DNA from 3 places in the Lentzea sp. NPDC036955 genome. Region 1 is predicted to be linked to each of the others. Evidence: riboswitches for the same ligand, from Rfam matches in the RefSeq annotation. Region 1 holds a riboswitch; each other region holds the start of a gene.

What was found. A riboswitch is a leader RNA that binds a small molecule or an ion and turns the genes downstream of it on or off. The one in region 1 is predicted to bind S-adenosylmethionine.
Region 2: another riboswitch for S-adenosylmethionine. It lies ahead of ACZ7CF_RS24780 (aminotransferase class V-fold PLP-dependent enzyme); the one in region 1 lies ahead of ACZ7CF_RS10860 (methionine ABC transporter ATP-binding protein).
Region 3: another riboswitch for S-adenosylmethionine. It lies ahead of thrC (threonine synthase); the one in region 1 lies ahead of ACZ7CF_RS10860 (methionine ABC transporter ATP-binding protein).

What each region holds. Positions count from the first base shown of each region.
Region 1 covers NZ_JBVJRC010000003.1:351,701-358,823, forward strand. Annotated here, with positions in the region: gene ACZ7CF_RS10840 (ABC-F family ATP-binding cassette domain-containing protein) at 1-557, opposite strand, end outside; gene ACZ7CF_RS10845 (4-(cytidine 5'-diphospho)-2-C-methyl-D-erythritol kinase) at 803-1,765, opposite strand; gene ACZ7CF_RS10850 (MetQ/NlpA family ABC transporter substrate-binding protein) at 1,823-2,623, opposite strand; gene ACZ7CF_RS10855 (methionine ABC transporter permease) at 2,652-3,335, opposite strand; gene ACZ7CF_RS10860 (methionine ABC transporter ATP-binding protein) at 3,332-4,330, opposite strand; SAM riboswitch class I at 4,549-4,642, opposite strand; gene rsmA (16S rRNA (adenine(1518)-N(6)/adenine(1519)-N(6))-dimethyltransferase RsmA) at 4,731-5,552, opposite strand; gene ACZ7CF_RS10870 (transglycosylase family protein) at 5,744-7,123, opposite strand, start outside.
Region 2 covers NZ_JBVJRC010000007.1:220,964-228,086, forward strand. Annotated here, with positions in the region: gene lspA (signal peptidase II) at 1-224, opposite strand, end outside; gene ACZ7CF_RS24780 (aminotransferase class V-fold PLP-dependent enzyme) at 248-1,579, opposite strand; SAM riboswitch class IV at 1,614-1,728, opposite strand; gene ACZ7CF_RS24785 (potassium/proton antiporter) at 1,801-3,279, opposite strand; gene ACZ7CF_RS24790 (M28 family metallopeptidase) at 3,413-4,345, shown strand; gene ACZ7CF_RS24795 (TIR domain-containing protein) at 4,480-6,567, shown strand; gene ACZ7CF_RS24800 (TetR/AcrR family transcriptional regulator) at 6,564-7,103, opposite strand.
Region 3 covers NZ_JBVJRC010000015.1:197,583-204,705, reverse strand. Annotated here, with positions in the region: gene rpsT (30S ribosomal protein S20) at 196-462, shown strand; gene holA (DNA polymerase III subunit delta) at 664-1,641, opposite strand; SAM riboswitch class I at 1,720-1,839, shown strand; gene thrC (threonine synthase) at 1,851-3,107, shown strand; gene ACZ7CF_RS38885 (DNA internalization-related competence protein ComEC/Rec2) at 3,187-5,940, opposite strand; gene ACZ7CF_RS38880 (ComEA family DNA-binding protein) at 6,760-7,123, opposite strand, start outside.

The DNA of each region.
Region 1 (7,123 bases):
AGGAACCACCGGTCGTGGGTGACGACGACGAGCGCGCACTTGCGGGCCAGCAGGTGCTCGGCGAGCCACCGCACACCCTCGACGTCGAGGTGGTTCGTGGGCTCGTCCAGCACGAGCAGCTCGAGGTCCTGGATCAACGCGGCCGCGAGCGCGACCCGGCGCCGTTCGCCACCGGACATCGTGGACACCACGGAGTCCAGGCCCAGCGCCGTGATGCCGAGTCCGTCCAAAATGGACCGAACACGCGCGTCGGAGGCCCACTCGTGCTCGGCGTCGAAGCCGAGCGGGTCGATGACCGCGTTGCGCACGGTCGACCCCTCCGGCAGCTCGGTCCGCTGCGTCACGACCGCCATCCGCAGGTCGCGCGAGCGCGACACCCGGCCGTCGTCGGCGGGTTCGACCCCGGCCAGCACCTCGAGCAGCGTCGTCTTGCCGCCGCCGTTCAGGCCGACGACGCCGATGCGGTCGCCCTCGTTGACGCCGAGCGACACGCCGTCGAGCAGCGGCCGGACGCTGAACGACTTCGACACGGACTCCAGGTTGACCAGGTTGGCCATCAAAACCTCACGACTCGTAAGAAACTGCCCGGTGAAGGCTACCCAGCACCGCCAACGCCCCCGCTCCCCGACCGCACGCGGGGACCCTACGTAACCCCCGAAGTGCACGCGGGGACCCTACGTACCCCCTAGGTGCACGCGGGGACCCTACGTACCCCCGAAGTGCACGCGGGGAGCTTGCGTACTCGTAGAGGGTACGAAAGCTCCCCGCGTGAGTTCCGGGATGCGGAAAACGGAGGGCGGGGTCAGGCGTGGACCTCGGGCGGGGTGGGCTTCGGTTCCTCGGTCGTGATCACCCGCGCACCGGGCACCGGGCCCTGTGCGACGCGCACGGTCCGGCACACACCCGCGCCCGCGAGCTCGGCAGCGACACGCACGGCCGTGTCGTTGTCCTCGCACAGGAACGCCGTCGTGGGACCCGAACCGGACACGATGCCGGCCAGCGCGCCCGCGTCGACGCCCGCGCGCAACGTGCGGCGCAGGTTCGGCCGCAGCGAGACGGCGGCGGCCTGCAGGTCGTTGCCCAGCAGCAGCGCGAGCTGGCGCGGGTCACCGGAGGACAGGCCCTCCAGCACCGCCTCGACCGCGCCGACGCGGGGCGGGTCGCCCTCGGTGCGCAGCCGGTCGAGCTCGTCGAACACGTCCGGCGTGGACAGTCCGCGCCGGTCGAACGCCAGCACCCAGTGGAACTGGTGGCGGGCCAGCACCGGCACGATCCGCTCGCCGCGGCCGGTGCCGAGCGCGGTGCCGCCGTAGAGGCAGAACGGGACGTCGGCGCCGAGCTTCGCGGCCAGCTCGGCCAGCTCGTCGCGGCTGATCTCCAGCCGCCACAGCGCGGCCAGGCCGACCAGGGTGGCCGCGGCGTCCGCGCTGCCACCGGCCATGCCGCCGGCGACGGGGATGGCCTTGCGGATCACGACGCGGACCTTGGGGTCGTCCGGGTCCTTGCCGACGTGGGCGGCGAGCAGCCGCACGGCACGCCAGGCGAGGTTGCCGGCACCGGTGGGCACCTGGTCGGCGCCCTCGCCGTGGACCTCGACGCCGGGCTCGTCCGCGACGGCGACGGTGACCTCGTCGGCCAGGGACAGCGCCTGGAAGATGGTCACCAGGTCGTGGTAGCCGTCCGGTCGCACGTCGCCGACGGCCAGGTGCAGGTTGACCTTGGCCGGGACGCGGACCGTGACCGGAGGGGGAACGACAGCGAGCACCTCGTCAGCCTACGGGCGATCGGCGTGTGCGGACTCCTCCCCCGGTCACCACGGGCCTCAGACCGGGATGACGGAGCCGTTGAAGGTCTGCTTGATGTAGTCCTTGACCTGCTGCGACGCCAGCAGCTCGGCGAGGTCCCTGATCCGCTTGTCGTCCTTGAGCTCGCTGCGGGTGACGAGGCCGTTGGCGTTGGGGTTGCCCTCGGCCTTCTCCAGCACCAGCGCGTCGGTGGCGGGCTTGAGCTGCGCGTCGATGGCGTAGTTGCCGTTGATCACCGCGGCGTCGGTGTCCTCCAGCGAGCGCGGCAGCTGGGCCGCCTCCAGGGGCACGAACTGCAGGTTCTTCGGGTTCTCCGCGACGTCGCGGACGGTCGGCTGGTCCACGGCCTTGAGCTTGATCAGGCCGTTGGCCTCCAGCAGCTTCAGGCCGCGGCCCTCGTTGGTGGCGTCGTTGGCGACCGCGACCTTGGCGTTCTGCGGCAGCTCGTCGACCTTCTTGACCTTCTTGGAGTACAGGCCCAGCGGCTCGACGTGCACGCCCTCGACCCACTCGACCTTCGCGCCGCTCTCCTTCGTGAACGTCGCCAGGTACGGGACGGTCTGGAAGTAGTTGGCGTCGAGCGAGCCGTCGACCAGTGCCGTGTTCGGCTGGATGTAGTCGGTGAACTCGACGACCTCGATCTTCAGGCCCTTGGAGGCCGCGAGGTTGTCGGCGACGTACTTGAGGATCTGCGCGTGCGGGACCGGCGAGACGCCGACCTTCAGCGTGTCCGAAGCGGACGAACCACCGGACGAGCAGGCGGACAGAGCGGTCAAACCGGTCAAAGCGGCAGCGATGAGGGCAGCACGAATGCGCATGACGTTCCTTTTGAGAATTGCTACTGGGTCAGACGGAGGCGTGCCGGCGTCGGTCCGACGCACGGGCGGCACGGGTGAAGCCGAACTGGATCACGGTGGTGAGCACGGCGAGCCACGCCACGGTGCTCCACAGGATCCGGTCGTTGAAGCGCTGGTAGCCCTCGCGGATGGCCAGGTCGCCGAGGCCACCGCCGCCGATCACGCCCGCCATGGCCGAGTAGCCGATGAGGGCGATGACCGTGACGCCGATGGCGTTGATGAGCGCCGGCAACGACTCGCGGATGAGCACGCTGCGCACGATCCTGAGCGTCGAGGCACCGGTCGTGATCGCGGCCTCGACCACGGTCACGTGCACCTCGGACAGGATGTTCTGCACGAGCCGCCCGACGAACGGGATCGCTCCCACGGCCAGCGGCACGATGACCGCCGTGCTGCCGATGGACCCGCCGACGATCAGGCGGGTCACGGACGTGAGGGCGACGAGCAGCACGATGAACGGCATCGAGCGGCCCAGGTCGGTGACGAAGCTGAGGGCCCTGTGCACCGCGGCGTTCGGCCGCAGCCCGCCCTTGGCGGTGAGCTGCAGCCAGACCCCGACGGGAACTCCGAGAACTGTGGCGATCACGGTGGAGACGCCGACCATGTACAGCGTCTCCCCGGTGGCCTCGACGAGGTAGCTCACCACGTCGGACCAGGGTGTTGCAGACCTCACGCAGCTACTCCCTGCGGCCCCTTCAGGGACCTCTGAACCGCGCCGCCGGCCTCACCGATCCACTCCAGCGCCGAGTCGGACCGCTCGCCGTTCAGGCCGAGGCGGAACCGCGCGACGGGGGTCTCGCCGAGGCGGGTGAGCCCGCCGCCGACGATGTTCAGCTCGACGCCGAACCGGTGCGCGGCCTCGGGCAGCAGCGCGCCGACCGCGGCGAACCCGACGAGCACGACGTCCGCGACGCGGTCGTAGGCGTTCTCGTTGATCGGGTTCAGGTCGACGGCGGGCAGCAGCGCGGAGCTCGTACGGCTGGCGGCGTTGTTGACGAGGTCGAGCACCTTGCCGTGCTCGACGACCTGGCCCTGCTCCAGGACCGCGACGTCATCGCAGATCTTGCGGACCACACCCATGTCGTGCGTGACGACGAGGACGGTCACACCCAGCTCTGCGCGCGCACGGTCGAGCACCGCCAGCACGGACCCGGTGGTCTCCGGGTCGAGTGCGCTGGTGGGCTCGTCGGCCAGCAGGACGGACGGGTTGGCGGCGAGGGCGCGCGCAACGGCGATGCGCTGGCGCTGCCCACCGGAGAGCTGGTCGGGGTAGGTGGCGGCCTTGTCGGTGAGCCCGACGAGGTCCAGCAGCTCGCCCACGCGGGTGCGCCGCTGCGGTCCCGGCACGCCGGCGGACTCCAGCGGCAACGCGATGTTGCCGGCCGCGGTCCGCTGCCGCAGCAGCGAGTCCCCTTGCGGCACAACGCCGATCTGCCGGCGGGCGGCACGCAGCGCCGAGCCGTCGAGCGAGGTGATGTCGGTGCCGTCGACGCGGATCGCACCCGAGTCGGGGCGCTCCAGCAGTGCGACGCAGCGGGCCAGCGTGGACTTGCCGGCGCCGCTCGGGCCGACGACGCCGAGCACGGTGCCGGCCTGGACGTCGAGGGTGACGCCGTTCAGCGCGTTGACACCCTGGAAGGACTTGGTGAGGTTTTCGACAGTGATCACTTCTGCTCCACGGCTGCGCGCGACGGCGCACGCTCCCGTTGTGCGGGGGTGCGCGGTCGAAGTTCTGCTCAGGTGTGTGCGCCACTCAGCGACCGAGTGCGCGTCAAAGGACTTTGAGAAGGCGCCTTAGACGAGGTGGCGACGACATGCAGAAGCGGTGCGACGGCACTGGTCGACGACTCGACGGCGCGTCAGCATTCGCGAGGTACCCACGTGATCCTCCATCGGTCCTGGCGTTAGCACCTGCCCGCATCCAGCGGGTGGTTGCTGCGACGTCGTAGAGCCAGGTCTCTCAGTCGCTCCGGATGGCAGTTAGCAGTCAACCGGACGGACGTTCGGTTGCGCAAGCCAGATTCGGATTCGTTCGACAGATCACACTGTTGGCCGAAGGATCGCCGGATCAGACCTCGGCGATCCGGACAAAGTCGATCACGCTCAACTGCTCGCCCCTGACCTGGGGATCGATGCCCGCTTCGGCCAGCAGTTCGTCGACGTGCGGCGTGTAGCTCTTGAGGGCGGCCCTGAGGGTCTTGCGGCGTTGCGCGAAGGCCGTGTCGACGATCTTGAACAGCTTGTTCTTGTCCACTGTGGACAACAGCTTTTCGTGGCGCTGGAAGGCAACCAGCCCGGAGTCGACGTTGGGCGCGGGCCAGAAGACGTTGCGCCCGACCGACCCCGCCTTGCGCGCGTCGGCGTACCAGGCGAGCTTCACGCTGGGCACCCCGTAGACCTTGCTGCCGGGCTTCGCCGCCATCCGGTCGGCGACCTCCGCCTGGACCATGACGAGCCCCTTGCGCAGGCTCGGCAGCTCGTGCAGGAGGTGCAGCACCACGGGCACCGCGACGTTGTACGGCAGGTTGGCGACGATCGCGGTCGGTTGTACCGGCAGGTCCTCTTGGGTGACTTTCATGGCGTCCTTGAGGACCACGTGGAGCTTGCCGGCGTTGGCCGGGTCGTGCTCCTGGACCGTCTGGGGCAGCCGGTGCGCCAACGGCGGGTCGATCTCGACCGCGACCACCTCAGCGGCCGCCGGGAGGAGCGCGAGGGTCAGCGAGCCCAGGCCGGGGCCGACCTCCAGGACGACGTCCTCGTCGGTCAGACCGGCGGCGGCGACGATCTTGCGGACCGTGTTGGGGTCGTGCACGAAGTTCTGGCCCAGCTTCTTGGTCGGGCGGATGCCCAGCTCTTCAGCTAGACGGCGGACTTCGGCGGGTCCCAACAGGCTCACCGGGGCATTGTCTCAGGTCACCCACCAAAGACCTCAGGTTGCCCACCGAAGACCTCAAGTCACCCACCGAAGACCCCCGCCCCCTGCTGCGACGAGTGCACGCGGGGAGCTTTCGTACTCACCTGGAGTACGAAAGGTCCCCGCGTGCGGTCAAGCAGAGGGGAGGGATGGGTGGGGAGGCGGGGTTACGGCAGGCCGAGCTTCGCGCGGCAGCCGGGCCACGCGGAGTACGTGCCGCCACGGCCGTCGCGGAGCTTGGTGGCGATGGCGATCTGCTGTTCGCGGGTCGCCTGGTGCGGCAGGGCCGCGTAGGCGGTGCCGCCGTAGGCCGCCCAGGTGCTCGCGTTGAACTGGAGGCCGCCGTAGTAGCCGTTGCCGGTGTTGATGGCCCAGTTGCCGCCGGCCTCGCACTTGGCCAGGCGGTCCCAGACCTCGCCGTCGGGGAGGGGCTTGGTGCCGACCGCGATCTTCTTCGGCTTCGGCTCCTTGGTGACCTTGCCGCCGATCTTCTCGCGGTTGATCTCCTTGCCGTTCTTCACCGTCACGCGGTAGGTGGAGATCTGCTCGCCGGCCTCGCCGGGCTCCAGGACCTTCTGCTGACCCTGGTTCAGGGTCGGGTCGTTGGTCTTCTCGACGGGCGGGGCGACCGGCTCGTTCACGTTGATGACCGTGACGCCGGTGCGGGAGATGTAGACCTCGGCGCCGGAGGCCAGGCGCACGTCGGTGCCGGCCTGGACCGCGTCCTCGGGACCGAGGGTGAGGTTCTCGCTCTTCAGCAGCTCGTCGACGGTGACGGCGGTGGTCTGGACCTCGCGGACCGGGTTCGCGCCGTCGAAGAGCTTGACGACCTTGCGGGTCTTCACCTCGAGGTTCATGCCGTCGAGGGGGACCTCGGAGCCGGTGGGCGCGGAGAACCACGAGCCGTCGACCGGGACGCCGAGCTGCTTGGCGGCCTCCTCGACGGTGACCGAGCGGACCCAGTCCTCACGGGACTGGCCGTCGACGCTCATCTTGAGCAGGCGGCCGCGGTCGAGGGTGATCTTGCCGCCGTCGGAGATCGGGGCGTTGAGCGACGGGGACAGCGCGTCGTGCTCGCCGACCCTGATGCCCTCCTCCGCGAGGACCTCGCCGACCGTGCCCTCGTAGGAGTGGACGGTCGAGGTGATGCCGTCGATGTCCACGGCCACGGACTTGTCCATCGCCATCGCGGTCACGCCACCGCCGGAGATGGAGACCAGGACCGCGGCGACCGCACCCTTGAGGAAGCGGCGCTTCCAGGACGAGACGGCCGTGACGAGGAGCTGCGGGTCCTCCTTCTCCTCTTCCTCCGTGGGGAGGACGAGGGGCGGCATGATCGTCGTCTCGGCGTTGATGAGCCGGATCAGCTCGTCGACGTCGACGTTCGCCGTCGCGAGGAGCTCGTCGGCGTCAGGGCCGAGCACCTCGAGCACGTCCGCGGGCGAGATCGTCAGCGCACCGGCGGGGAAGCTCGGGTGGGGGTCGGCCACCGCGACCGCGGTGTTCCCGACCGGCGTGAACCAGTCGGTGTCCTCGTTGAAGTCGTA
Region 2 (7,123 bases), on a different contig from region 1:
GTGGTCCGCGGCTCCGGCAGCGAGCCGGTGATCGAGAACTCGGGTTCGGCGTCCGGCTCGGAGACCGTCAGCGCCCGCTCGGGCTGCTCGGTCTCGCGCCGGTCCTCGGCCTCGGCGGTCACCACAGGCGCGACCTGCGGTTCCGCGACCGGTTCCGGCGCGCTGGGCTGCTCCTCGGCAGTCTCGTCAGCGGCCTTCGCCGGGGCCTTGGACTCGTCACTCACCAGGTCATTGTCCACTACCTGGACTACGCGAGGAACGGCGGCAGGGTTCGGCTGTCGTCCTCGGCCACCCAGCGGCCGTCGCGCTGCGCGTAGGTCCACTTCGGACCTTCGGTGACGAGAGTGCGCAGCGCGGCCACCAAACGGTCCACGTGCTCGGCCGTCGTCCCGAGACCGATCGACGCGCGCACGGCGCGGTCTTCGTGCGAACCGGCCTTCTTCACCAGACGTCCCACGACCACATGGGCGCAGAACGCGCCGTCACGCACGCCGACGCCGTACTCGGCCGACAGCGCCGCCGCGAGGAAGCCCGCGTCGAAGCCGGGGACCGTGAAGCTCACGACGCCCACGCGGTCGACGTCGGTGAGGATCGAGAGCTCGCGCAGGCCGGGGATGGCGCGCAGGCCGTCCCGCAGCCGCTGCAGCAGCTCCTGCTCGTGCGCGATCGTCTGCTCCCAGTGCCGCGACAGGATCTCGCAGGCCGCGGCCAGCGCGTGCACGCCGATGACGTTCGGGCTGCCCGCCTCGTGCCGCTCCGGCACCGCGGACCACGCGACGCCGAGCCGGTCGCCGTGGTCGGTCACCTTCGCCGTGGCGCCGCCGCCCACCAGGTAAGGCTGGGCCTGCTGCAACCAGTCGGACCGGCCGACGAGCACACCGGCGCCGAACGGCGCGTAGATCTTGTGGCCGGAGAACGCCAGGTAGTCCACGCCCAGCTCACGGGCGTCGATCGGGCGGTGCGGGGCGAGCTGCGCGGCGTCGAGCGCGATGCGGGCGCCGTGCCTGCGGGCGACCTTCGCGAGCTCGGCGACCGGCCACAGCTCCCCCGTGACGTTGGACGCCCCGGTGACGATCACGAGCCGAGGACCGACCGGGGCGGCGGCCAACGCCCGGTCCAGCGCGACGAGTGCCGCGCCGGACGAGGAAGGAGTGGAGATGCGCTGCACATTCGGCCCGCGCCAGGGCAGCAGCGCGGCGTGGTGCTCGCTGTCGAACAGCACGACTGCGGTGCCCTTGGGCACGCTGCGGGCCAGCAGGTTCAGCGCGTCAGTGGTGTTGCGGGTGAAGACGACGGCGTCAGTGGAGCGGGCGCCCACGAACCGCCGGACGCGGTCACGCGCCTGCTCGTAGACGCGGGTCGACACCTGGGAGGCGAAGCCGGCGCCGCGGTGCACGCTCGCGTACCAGGGCAGCAGCTCGTCGACGGCGTCGCGCACCTCCCGCAGGCAGGGGGCGGAGGCGGCGTGGTCGAGGTTGGCGTAGGTGACGCGCTCTCCGGTCACCAGCGGGACGCGCAGGTCGGAACCGACGACGGCGGGAACCTTGGTGGTGGTGTCCGGGGTGATCGCGAGCGTCATCGAGCTGCCTCCTGGGCCGGGGGGCCTTCTCGGAGGCCCGCGCTTGACCGGCGCCCTGCGCGCCGGACCAGGTCCTCACCAAGGGCACCCCACCGCGGTTGGAGGGTTGCCGGCCAGCAAGCTTGGGCTTGACGCTGGCTCTCATGACCTGCAGACGACGTTAGCGGGCGCGTCACGATCCGTCGACACCTGATCACATCGTGAGAAGCGTCGGGGACCGACTATTCGCCGGTCTCGCCCTTCCACCGCGCGTAACGACCGGCCCGGTCCACGGCGCGAACCCGCCGTTCGGTGGCGTCGCGCGCCTCTTCTGTGGTCACGATGAGCAACTGGTCGCCGGTCTGCAGCCGGGTCGTCGGAAGTGGCGTGAAGCTCTTGCCCGAGCGCACCACGAGGCTCACCGTGGCGCCGGTGGGCATGCGCAGCTCGGTCATGTAGACGCCGTGCAGCTTCGACCCGCGCTGGATGTGCACCTGCAGCAGCTCGGCGCCGAGCTCGTCCAGCGGCGAGGAGTCGACCTGGACCTCCTGCGGCTCGCTCGCGTTGACCAGCCCGAGCCGCCGCGCGAGGAACGGCAGCGTCGTGCCCTGCACCACCGTGAGGACGATGACCAGCAGGAACACCGCGTCGACCAGCTCGCGCGCACCCTCGACGCCCTGGATGAGCGGGATCAGCGCGAACACGATCGGCACCGCGCCGCGCAGCCCCGACCAGGAGAGGAACGCCTGTTCCCGCCACGGCACCTTGAACGGCAGCAACGACAGCACCACCGACAGCGGGCGCGCCACGAACGTGAGCACCACGCCCGCGATCAGCGCGGGCACCAGCACGTCGAGCAGCCGGGACGGCGAGGCGTAGAGGCCGAGCAGGACGAACAGGCCGATCTGGGCCAGCCAGCCGAGCCCCTCGGCGAACGACAGGGTGTCGGCGCGGTGCGGCAGCCGGGCGTTGCCCAGGACCAGCGCGGCGACGTAGGTGGCGAGGAAACCGGACGCGTGCGCCAGGTCGCCCGCGGTGTAGGCGATCACGCAGACGGCGACGGTGGCGAGCGGGTAGAGGCCGGTGGCGGGCAGGGCCGCGTGCCGCAGTCCCGTGCCGCCCAGCCAGCCGAGCGCGACGCCGATCAGCGCGCCCGCTCCCAGCTCGTAGAGCACCAGCAGCGGTGCCGTCCACGAGATCTGGTCGGACGAGGCGAGCAGCACGACCGCGATGTAGACGGGCGCGTCGTTGAGGCCGGACTCCAGTTCGAGCGCGCCGGTGAGCCGTGCCCCCACCCCCAGCGACCGCAGGACGCTGAACACGGCCGCCGCGTCCGTGGACGACAGCACCGCACCCCAGAGCAGCGCCATCCGCCAGTCGAGGCCCAGCAGGTGGTGCAGCGCGGTTCCGGTGATGGCGACGCTCACCGCAACGGCCACTGTGGACAGTGCGACGCCCAGCCAGAGCGAGGTCTTGACCGCGTGCCACCGGGTCGTCAGGCCGCCCTCGGTCAGGATCAGCACCAGCGCGGCGATCCCGAGGGACTGGGTGAGGCCGGCGTCGTCGAAGTCGATGCCGAGCACCGACTCGCCCAGGAGCACGCCGATGCCCAGGTACAGCAGGAGTGAGGGCAGCCCGAGGCGGATCGACACCCGGACCGCGATCACGGAGATCAGCAGGACCGCGGCACCGACGCCCAGGACAACCGTGACATCACCCACCCGGACCATTCTGGTTGATCACCACCGAGTTGAACTAATCCGACGCGAAACCGACCTTCGCCCCTAGCGCGGCTCATGCACGGCAGAGCATGTTGATCAGTGGCTCAATCCCTACCCTGCACGGAGTTGAACCATGAGGATCCTGATCGCGCTGGCGGCCGCCCTGACGGTGGCCGGAACCGCGCCGGCGCAAGCGGCCGCTCCGGCGGTCCTGGCAGCACCCGACATCAGCGTCGCGAACGTCCAGGCGCACCTGAACCAGCTCCAGTCGATCGCCACCGCCAACGGCGGCAACCGCGCCCACGGCAGGCCCGGTTACCTGGCCTCGGTGAACTGGGTGAAGGGCAAGCTGGACGCGGCCGGCTTCACCACCCGCGTCCAGTCGTTCACCAGCAACGGCGCCACCGGCTACAACCTGATCGCGGACTACCCCGGCGGCGACGCGAACAACGTCGTGATGCTCGGCGGTCACCTCGACAGCGTCAGCGCCGGTCCCGGCATCAACGACAACGGCACCGGTTCCGCCTCGATCCTGGAGGTCGCCCTCCAGGTGAAGGCCACCGGGTTCGCTCCCACCAAGCACCTGCGCTTCGCCTGGTGGGGCGCGGAGGAGCTCGGCCTGGTCGGTTCCACGTACTACGTGAACTCGCTGTCGACGACCGAGCGTTCGAAGATCAAGACCTACCTGAACTTCGACATGACCGGCTCGCCGAACCCCGGCTACTTCGTCTACAGCGCGTCCGGCCAGCCCTCCGGCTCCCTCGCGCTGCAGCAGCGGCTGCAGGCCGGGTTCTCCTCGATCGGCGTCCAGACCGAGCTGACCAGCGTCGGCGGCCGGTCCGACCACGCCGCGTTCGCCCGCGCCGGCATCCCGGTCGGTGGCACGTTCACCGGCGCCGAGGGCATCAAGACCTCGGCCCAGGCGCAGAAGTGGGGCGGCTCCTCCGGTGTCGCGTTCGACCGGTGCTACCACCGGTCCTGCGACACCTCGGCCAACGTCAACGCGACCGCGTTGGACCGCAACGCGGACGTGATCGCCTACACCCTGTGGGCGACGGCGGCCTGATCGCGTTCTGAACACCCGCACGGCCGCACCGGGTCCTGCCCCGGTGCGGCCGTGCGGCGTTGTGGCCCGGTTCCAGTGCACTCCTGCTGCATTTGCCCCTGTTCGTGGCGGCGCCCGACCGCGATCATGGGCCGGTGACCGGGGTGGGGGCGCAACGGGTTTTCATCAGCTACTCACGGCGGGAGTTCCACTTCGCCGAGGAGGCGGCGGCCGTGCTGGGGGCGCGGGTCGGCCTCGACCCGTGGCTCGACGTGCAGCGGCTGCGGCCGGGCACGGACTGGGCCGCGGCGCTGGACGAGGGCCTGGAGCAGGCCGACGCGCTGCTGTTGCTGGTGTCGCCGGCCGCGCTCGCCTCCGCGTACGTGCGCCACGAGTGGACGCGCGCGCTGGAGCGCGGCATTCCCGTGCACCTCGGTGTGGTCGAGGCCGCCGTGCTGCCGCAGGAGCTCGCCGGTCTGCCGGTGCACGACCTGCGCACCCGGTTCTGGGACCGGACCGCCGGGCTCGCGGTCGCCATCGCGTCCGGACGGGCGGAACCCGGTGGCAGCGCGCCACTTCCGAGCCGGTGGGGGTGGCCGCGGATGCCGGTGCCGGTGCTCGCGGTGTTCCTGCTGCTGGTGGTGACGACCGCCGTCCTCGGGTGGGCGTTCGCGCTGCTGGCGGTGACGGACGTGCGGATCACCGGGCTCACGTTCGACCCGTTCGGCGGCACCGGGTGGACCCGGCAGAGCGCGTTGCTCGCGTTGCGGCAGAAGTACTGGCTGACGATGCTGTTCCTGTTCACGGGCTTGACGGCGATGGTGTTCGCGGCGCTGACCGGGGTGGTCCTCGCGGGCGCCGGTCTGCCGCGGCGGCGCAGCCGGTTCAGCGCGTTGCTGTTCGCGTTCACCTCCGCCGCCGGATCGGCGCTGGCGCTGGGCTACGTGGCGCAGGTGGTCGTGGGGACCGCGCCGTTGCCGGGGCTGCCCGAGAACGTGTTCCTCGACCGGTCGCTGCGTTACGAGCTGTACGCCATCCCGCCGGAGGTGGCCGGTGCGCTGGAGACGATCACCGTGCTGCTGGTCGTGGTGGTGCTGTGCGGTCTGGCGGGCACGGCCCTGGTGCTCCGCTCCCGTGTCCTGCGGCTGTGGCTGCCGACCGGCTCGGGCACCCGCCGCACCCGCCTGCCGCCCATGACCCGCGCCGAGCACCGCGAGCTCCTGGCGGGCTGGCCCGCCTACCACGAGGCACTTCCTGCGGACCGGAAGGGCCGCAACCCCTGGCTGGTCCTCACCCAGTTCCTGGCGCAGCGCGGCGTCCCGTCCGAGTCGCGGGACGGGCCGTCCGTCGGGGTGCGGTGCCTCGCGCCCGCCGACGAGCCGGTCGCCGACGAGATCAGGGCGGCCTGCCTGCGCGCGGGCCTGACCAAGTCCTCCTCGCCCCGGTGGACCCTGGTGCTGGTCAGCGCGCAGGTCCCGTGGGAGGAGGCGGCCGAGGCGATCCGCTCGCTCGGGCCCGGCGCGATCGGCGTGCTGCTGGACCCGCTCGCGTTGCCCGCCGACGACGAGGACCTGCGCCGTCACCAGTGGCTCGACTTCCGCGAACGCCGCTCCGACACCCTGCTGTTCCTGCTGTCGTCGTTGCGCTCACCGGCCGCGGCCGCCGTCGAGGACGGCATGGCACCGACCCCGCTCGTCCCCAACCGGTTCCTCGCGCCGCCGGAGGTCCGCGCGTTCCTGCAGTACGGCCGCACCCTGCCCGCGTTCGCCGCGGCTTTCGCGGTGGTGTACCTGGCCTTCCACCCGTCGGCCTGGCAGTCGGCCGTGCTGTGCACCCTGGCGGCGCTGCTGGTCTGGCGCCACACCGCCCTGAACCGCGGGGTGGTGACGCGGCGGTGCACCGCGACCGCCTTCCGCCGCGGTTACTGGTCGGCCTGGCTGCTCTTCGCGCTGTGGACCGGCGTGGCGGTGTCACTGCTGTGGACCCCGGTCGACGGCGTCCAGCCCGGCCGCGGCAACCCCGCGGTCCTGTACCCGATCGCGCTGGTGCTGCTGGTCGTGCTGCTGGCCGACACCGTGCTCTTCGCCCTCTACCTGCCCCTGCGCACCCGCTGGCTCCCCCTCGCCGTCGCGGGCGGACCACCACCGCGCACCCGGACCGACGCCTGGACGGTGTTCCCGCCCCTGACGGCCGCGGCCGGTGCGATGGCGGCCATGTCGGTGCACCTCGTGGGGCTGCCCTAGCCGCGCCGGAGCAGGACCTCCACCGCCTCGTCGACCACCGGCTCGACCAGCTCCGGCGACGTCACCCACATCTGCGCCTGCCCGAGGTAGAGGCTGAACGCGATCAACGCCCGCTTCCTCGCCTGCTCCCGCGCGAACCCGAGCTGCTCGAACAGCACCGCGAGGTAGGCGATCCGCTTCTCGGTGACCCGCCGCAGCACCGGCGCGATCACCTCGTCGTCGGCGCCGGCCTGCAACGCCATCTCCACCGACCCCTTGTGGGTGCGGTCGAGCACCGTCGCGAACAACGTCCTGAGCCTGGCCTCCGGCGTCAGCTCCGCCTCGACCAGCTCGATGACCTTCTCGGTGTGCTCGCGCTCCCACCGCTCGACGGTGGCCCTGAGCAACTCCTTCCGGCTCTTGAAGTGGTGGTAGACGCTGCCCTTGGTGGCGCCCTCCCTGGCAGCGAGCGGCTCGATGGCGACGGCGCTGAGCCCGCCTTCCGCCAACGCTCTCAGCGCTTTCTCAGTCCAGTCGTCACGAGTCCTCCGCACCACGCTTCCATACGCTACCGTAC
Region 3 (7,123 bases), on a different contig from region 1:
CAGTATTGAACCGCTTCCACGGCGTTCGTGCTGTCAGCTCGTGCCGACCAGGCCGGGTTCACGGTGCGCTGAGCTGGCCTGATATCCTTCGTCGTCGTGAACGCGCGGCGCTCCGCCGTGGAGGAGAGCCGGCTCTCGCCGGTGCCGACCAAGCGCGTCACGAACTCCGGTTTCGACACAGAAGGGTGATGTCGCATGGCGAACATCAAGTCCCAGCTCAAGCGGATCAAGACCAACGAGAAGGCGCGCCTGCGCAACAAGTCGGTCAAGTCGTCCCTCAAGACGGCCATCCGCAAGTTCCGCGAGGCTGCCGAGGCCGGTGACAAGGCGAAGGCCCTGGAGCTGCTGCAGGACGCGTCCCGCAAGCTCGACAAGGCCGCCACCAAGGGCGTCATCCACGCCAACCAGGCCGCCAACAAGAAGTCGGCGATGGCGCTGCGCGCGAACCAGCTCGAGGGCTGATTCCGCTCACCTCAGAGCCGTCGGGAAGGGCTCGCTCCTCGTGGAGCGGGCCCTTTTCGCTGTTCTGGTGGGGATGAGGGCCATGGAGTCGCTCCACGCATTCACCTCATTGGGCTTCACGACGCGCCGCTCCGTGCGGAAGCTGGCGCGGCACGGTCAATTCCGGTGCGTGGACGGTTCCGCGGGAACGCCGCGAGGGTGCTACCGGCGGCCGTGTGCCGCCACGATCCGCAGCACGGCGCGCTCCAGCGCGTAGTCGGCGTCGGCGGCCACGCCCTTCACGTCGGCGTTGAGCCCCGCGACCACCTGCATCGCGTCCGCGAGACCCGCCTGCTCCCAGCCGCGGGCCTGCGCCTGAGCTTTCTTGATCTTCCACGGCGGCATGCCGAGCGGACCGGCCAGGCTGAACGGGTCGGCCCGGCCCACCGCGGAGACGCGTGCGACCGTGCGCACCGCGTCCGCCAGCGCGTCGGCGACCAGCACGTGCGGCACCCCGAGCTGCATGGCCCACCGCAACGACTCCATCGCGCCCGCACGGTCACCGGTGACGGCCTTCTCCGCGACGGCGAACCCGGTCACCTCGGCCTTGCCCTGGTGGTAGCGGCGGATCTCCTCGACCGTCACCTTGCCGTCGGTGTCCGACACCAGCTGCGAGGCCGCCGCGGCGAGCTCGCGCAGGTTCGTGCCCACGGCGTCGATGAGCGTCGCGACCGCCTCGGGGTCGATCTTGCCGCCTGCCTGCCGCACCTCGTTGCGCACGAACGCCTCGCGCTCGGCCGACTTGGTGACCTTGCCGCACTCGGTGACCGCCGCACCGGCCTTCTTCAGCTGGCCGGGCAGGTCCTTGGCCGCCTTGCTGCGGCCGCCACCGGTGTGCACGACGACGAGCGTCACCCCGTCCGCGGGCGCCTTGAGGTAGGAGAGCACCGTGTCGGCGATCTCCTTGCTGATGTCCTGCGCGTTCTGCAGGACGATCACCCGGCCCTCGGCGAACAGCGACGGGCTCACCAGCTCGGCGAGCTCCGGCGGCGTGAGATCGCTCACCTGCACGCGGGTCAGGTCGGCCGACGCGTCGACCGCGCGCGCGGCCTCGAGTGCCGCCCGAACTGCGCGTTCGACCAGCAACTCCTCCTCGCCGACGACGAGGTGCAGTGACTCCGGTGCGCTCACGCTCCGCATCCTCCCACGTCCCGAATCGTGGACGTTTGTGGCCGAGCGGCGGAGACGTGCCGTACGTTGGTGGCCACAACTGAACACCGCTCATCCAGAGGGGCAGAGGGACCGGCCCGAAGAAGCCCCGGCAACCGGCGTCAGCGCTATGCGCAGACGATCACGGTGCCAATTCCGACCCGTTCGATTTCGCGGGAAAGATGAGGAGATACCTCGCGATGACTGCTGTCACTGTGCCCACGAGCACCAAGTTCGACCTCGGCCCCGCCCGCGCGCTGCTGTGCCGTGAGTGCGGAAATGAGACCCCTCTCGCTCCGGAATACGCCTGTCTCGAGTGTTTCGGGCCGCTGGAAGTGGCCTACGACTTCGGCAGGGTGCGGCGCGAGGACATCGAGGCCGGCCCCCGTTCAATCTGGCGCTACCGCGGCCTTCTGCCCGTTCCGTCCACTGTGGAACAGCACCCGAACACCGACCCCGGCGGCACCCGCCTGGTCGAGGCCGACCGCCTCGCGAAGGCGCTGGGCGTCCGCAAGGTCTGGGTGAAGGACGACACCGGCAACCCCACCCACTCCTTCAAGGACCGCGTGGTCGGCGTGGCACTGGCCGCCGCCCGCGAGCTCGGCTTCAAGGTCCTGGCCTGCCCCTCCACCGGCAACCTCGCCAACGCCGTCGCCGCGGCCGCCGCCCGCGCCGGCTGGGAGTCCGTCGTACTGGTCCCCTCCTCCCTGGAACGCGCCAAGATCCTCATGAGCGCCGTCTACGAGGGCGCCCTGATCGCCGTCGACGGCAACTACGACGACGTCAACCGCCTCGCCCAGGAGCTCGCCGCGGAGCACGAGGACTGGGCGTTCGTGAACGTCAACGTCCGCCCGTACTACGCGGAGGGCTCCAAGACCCTCGGCTACGAGGTCGCCGAGCAGCTCGGCTGGCGCCTGCCCGACCAGATCGTCGTGCCGGTCGCCTCCGGCTCCCAGCTCACCAAGATCGACAAGGCCTTCCGCGAGCTCGGCCAGCTCGACCTCGTCGAGGCCTCCCCGTACCGCGTGTTCGGCGCCCAGGCCACCGGCTGCTCGCCCGTGTCCACCGCCTTCAAGGACGGCCACGACGTCATCCGCCCGGTCCGCCCCGACACCATCGCCCGCTCGCTGGCGATCGGTGCCCCCGCCGACGGCCCGTACGTGCTCGACACGGTCCGCCGCACCAACGGCGCCATCGAGGACGTGACCGACGAAGAGGTCGTCGAGGGCATCAAGCTCCTCGCCCGCACCGAGGGCATCTTCGCCGAGACCGCCGGCGGCGTGACCGTGGCGACGGCGAAGAAGCTGATCGAGACGGGCCAGCTCGACCCCGACGGCGAGACCGTCCTGCTGATCACCGGTGACGGCCTCAAGACCCTCGACGCCCTCGGCGACACGATCGGCCCGCGCGCCACTGTGCCGCCGTCGGCCGAGGCCGTGCTCAAGGCACTGGGCTAGGTCGTTCGTTCAGCAGATCACCTCCTCCCGGTCCGGGGACGTCCGCGTCCCCGGACCGCGTCGTTTCACGCGGTGAGCGTCAGAGGGTGATCGCGGCCGACTTCGTCCAGCCCGTGCGCGGGAAGCGGCGCAGCTCGTCGCGAACGTGCGGGCCGACCGGTTCCACCTCGGCGCGCCAGGCCACGATCCGTTGCGGCCACGGGGCTTCTGCTTTGAGGGCGTTGTAGTGGTACTCGTGCCAGACGTCCGGGGCGATGCGCATGCCGTCGTCGAACACGTGCTCGGCGACGAGGTCGTAGGCGGCGTCCGCGTCGGCGGCCTCCGTGGGTGGCAGCACGTGCGTGGCGCGGGCGCGGTAGGTGATGGCGCGGCTGCCGTCCTCCAGCGTTTCGCAGAGGTAGTAGGCGAAGTCGGGCTTCAGTTCGTCGTGCGGCCACTGGGTGGCGGGGTAACCGGGCTGCCACATCGCCCAGGCGAAACCGGGCGTGCCGCCGGGAATCGGGTAGCGCGCGTTGTGGAGCCTGATCCAGACCTGGTCCATCTTCCTTCTCCTTTTCCTTCGTACGACTCGGCTTCCTGGCAACACCGCCAGGTCGCCGTCCTTGTCCGTGCGCAACACCAGGGCGCCACCCGCCCGCAGCGCGTCGATCACCTGCGGGCTCGGGTGCCCGTAGCGGTTGCCGGTGCCGACGCTCACCAGTGCGACCCGCGGTCGCACGCGTTCCAGGAACGCGGGCAACGAGGAACGTGAGCCGTGGTGGGGCACCTTGAGCACCTCGGCCCCCAGGTCCCGCTCCCCCAGCAACGCGGCCTGGCCGGCCAGTTCGACGTCACCGGTGAGCAGCACCCGGCCCGCGGGTGTGGTGGCCCGCAGTACGAGCGAGTAGTCGTTCACGACCGTGTTCGTCTCAGCGACGACCGGTTGCCGCCGCGGGCCCAGCACCTCTAGTTCCAGTCCCGGCCAGGCGAACCGCTCACCCGCCTTCGGTTCCAGCACCCGCACGCCGTTCGCGCGCGCCTGCTCGTTGACCTCCTTCCACGCCCACGCCGGCTCCTTGAGCGGTCCCACCGCCACCGCGCCCACCGCACGCCCGGCGAGCACCGCCTGCAGGCCGCCGATGTGGTCGGCGTGCAGGTGCGACAGCACGATCAGCGGGATCCGCGTGATCCCCAACGTCCTCAGGCACCGGTCGATCGCGCCGGGGTCGGGCCCGGTGTCGACCACGACCGCGCGGTCGGCCTCCGCAGTGGCCAGCACGAGCGCGTCGCCCTGGCCGACGTCGCAGCTCACGACCTTCCAGCCGGCCGGTGGCCACATCGGCGCGATGGTCCGCATCGGCACCAGCGCCACAAAGCCGCCGACGAGGAGCGCGACCGTCAGCACCCGCGTCTTCTTGTTGCGCAACAACAGGAAGACGATCGCCGTGACCACCGCCAGCGCGAGCCCGCCGACCCAGCCCTCCGGCCAGCTCAGCGACGCACCCGGCACCGTCGCCGCGTGCCGCCCGACCAGGACCAGCCACGTCACGGCCGGCCCGGCCACGTGCACCACCACCTCGGCAGCCGGTGGGAACAGCGGCGCGATGACCGCCGCCACCACACCCAGCACCGTCGCGGGTGCCACCACCGGTGCGACGGCCAGGTTCGCGAGCACCGACACGAGGCTGATCTGCCCCGACAACCCGACCACGAGCGGAGCCGTCGCGAGGCTGGCGACCGCGGGCACGGCAAGTGCTTCGGCGAACCCTTGCGGCACACCGCGTTCCTTCAGCCTGCGTGCCCATCTCGGTGCCACGAGCACCAACGCCGCCGTGGCCGTCACGGACAACGCGAACCCGGGATCGGCTCCCAGCGCCGGATCGACGAGCACCAGGACGAGCACCGTCGTCGCCAACGACGGCAGCGCTGACCGTTCGCGGCCGATGAACAGCGCCAGCAACGCGACGGCACCCATCACCGCGGCCCGCAGCACGCTCGGCTCGGGACCGGCCAGGGCCACAAACCCCACGAGTGCCACCAACGCACCCACCGCCGCCTTGCGCGGACCGGTCTTCCGCAGCAGCAGGTAGACCGCGCCGCAGACGATGGCCAGGTTCGCGCCGCTCACCGCGAGCAGGTGGGCCAGGCCCGCTGTCCGGAACTCATCGACGACGCGCGGCACCATGTGCTCGGTGTCGCCCACCACCAACGCGGGCAGCAGTCCCGCCTCCTCCTCGCCGAGGGTGGCGCTGGCCCTGCTCAGGCCGTCGCGGAGGTGGTCGGCCCAGCGCTGCCAGGCCGGTGGCGGCTGCACGTCCGCCGGTGGCCCGCGGACCCGGAGCAGGGCGGAGGTGAGGTCGCCCGGTCTCGGCGGCGCGAGCGAGCCCTTCACCGTGACCCGCTGACCGGGCAGCAGATCACGCCACTGCGCGGCCGGCGCGAGGATGACGACGGTGGCCCCGTTCGCCGTCGCGGTGACGACGACGTGGTCCACCCCGGCCTGGTGCCCGCCGAACCCCGCGGCCCGGATGCCACGCGGTCTCGTGCTCAGCTCCGCGGTCACCGTGGTCGTGCGGCCCTCGTCGGCGGCCAGGCGGAGCGGGTGGGTCTCGGCGCGCAGGACGTGGCTGCCGACCCAGGCACCGGCGATCGGGCCGGCGAGCAGGAGGGCGATCGCGCACGTCTTGGGCCACCACGCCCGGTGCCAGGCGATCAGGCCGACCGCGCCGGCGGACAGTCCGATGAGGACTGCGGCCTGCCAGCTCAGGTAGAGGCCGGACAGGGCCGTTGCCCACACTGCGGTGGCTGCGGGGACCAAGCGGTAGTCGTGGGTTACCGGGTGTCTGCGAGGCATGGTCGGGCCTTCGCTGTCGGGGCGCTTGGGGTGGGGTCGGTGAGGAGGGTGGCGAGTGCGCGGGGGTTGGAGCACCAGGCTCGGCGGCGCCAGGCTCGGCGTTGAGCGAGCAGGACGGCTGTTCCTGTGGACAGTCCGATGAGGACTGCCGTGTGGCGGGTCAGGAACAGGGCGGCCAGGGCGGTTGCCCATACAGCGGCGGTTGCGGGGATTAGGGGGTGGTCGTGGGCTGGGTGTCTGCGGGGCTTAGGTGCGGGAGGTCGGGAGGCGGCCGTGGAGGACCGGGGCGCGAGGGCGGGAGATCGAGGTGCGGCCGTGGGAGACCGGGAGGCGGCGGTGGGAGGCCGGGGCGTGGTGGCAGGGGCACGGCTGGTTGTTGTGCGGGTGCGGGCTCGGCGGTGTGGGAGGCCGTTCGGGGAGAACTCGCGGACGGTGACGAACGGGGTGCGCAGGAGGCCGGAGTACAGGCGGCCGGGGCGGGTGGACTGGTGCCAGATGAGGTCGGGTGCGGGCATGGCGACGATGCAAGGCATGGGAGTTCCTCTCGGCGAGTGCGAGGTGGGCTGTGGAACGCGCGGCGTCGGGCACGGGCGTGGGGCGGAGCGCGGGCGTGGGGTGGAGCGCGGGCGTGAGTGGGACGCGGGCGCGGGTGGGCAGGGCGCGTGGGGCGAGGTGTCGAGCGCCGGGCCTCGGGTGCGGGCCGTCAGCGGGGACGAGGTGCGGGCAGCCAGGGGCGGGCGAGGTCAGCGGGATGGCTGCGGGAGCCCGGCGTCCGGGATGGGGCCAGCGAGTTGGGCCAGCGGGTGGAAGCGCCGGGGGTCAGGTGTGGACCAGGTCGGCGAGTTTCGCGAGCTTGGTGTCGCCGATGCCTTCCACGTCGCGGAGTTCGTCGACGGAGGCGAACGGGCCCTTGCGGGTGCGGTGGTCGACGATGCGCTGGGCGGTGACCGGGCCTACTCCGGGCAGGGAGTCGAGGTCGGTGGCCGAGGCGGTGTTCAGGTTCAGCTTGGCCGGGTGCACGGCCGCGGGTGGGGGTGGGATGCCGACTGCGATCTGTTCGCCGTCGGTCAGTTTGCGGGCCAGGTTGAGGCCGTGGAGGTCGGTGCCGGGGTGGATGCCGCCGGCCAGGCGCAGGGCGTCGGCGACGCGGGCGCCGGAGGTGGCGGTGACGAGGCCGGGGGTG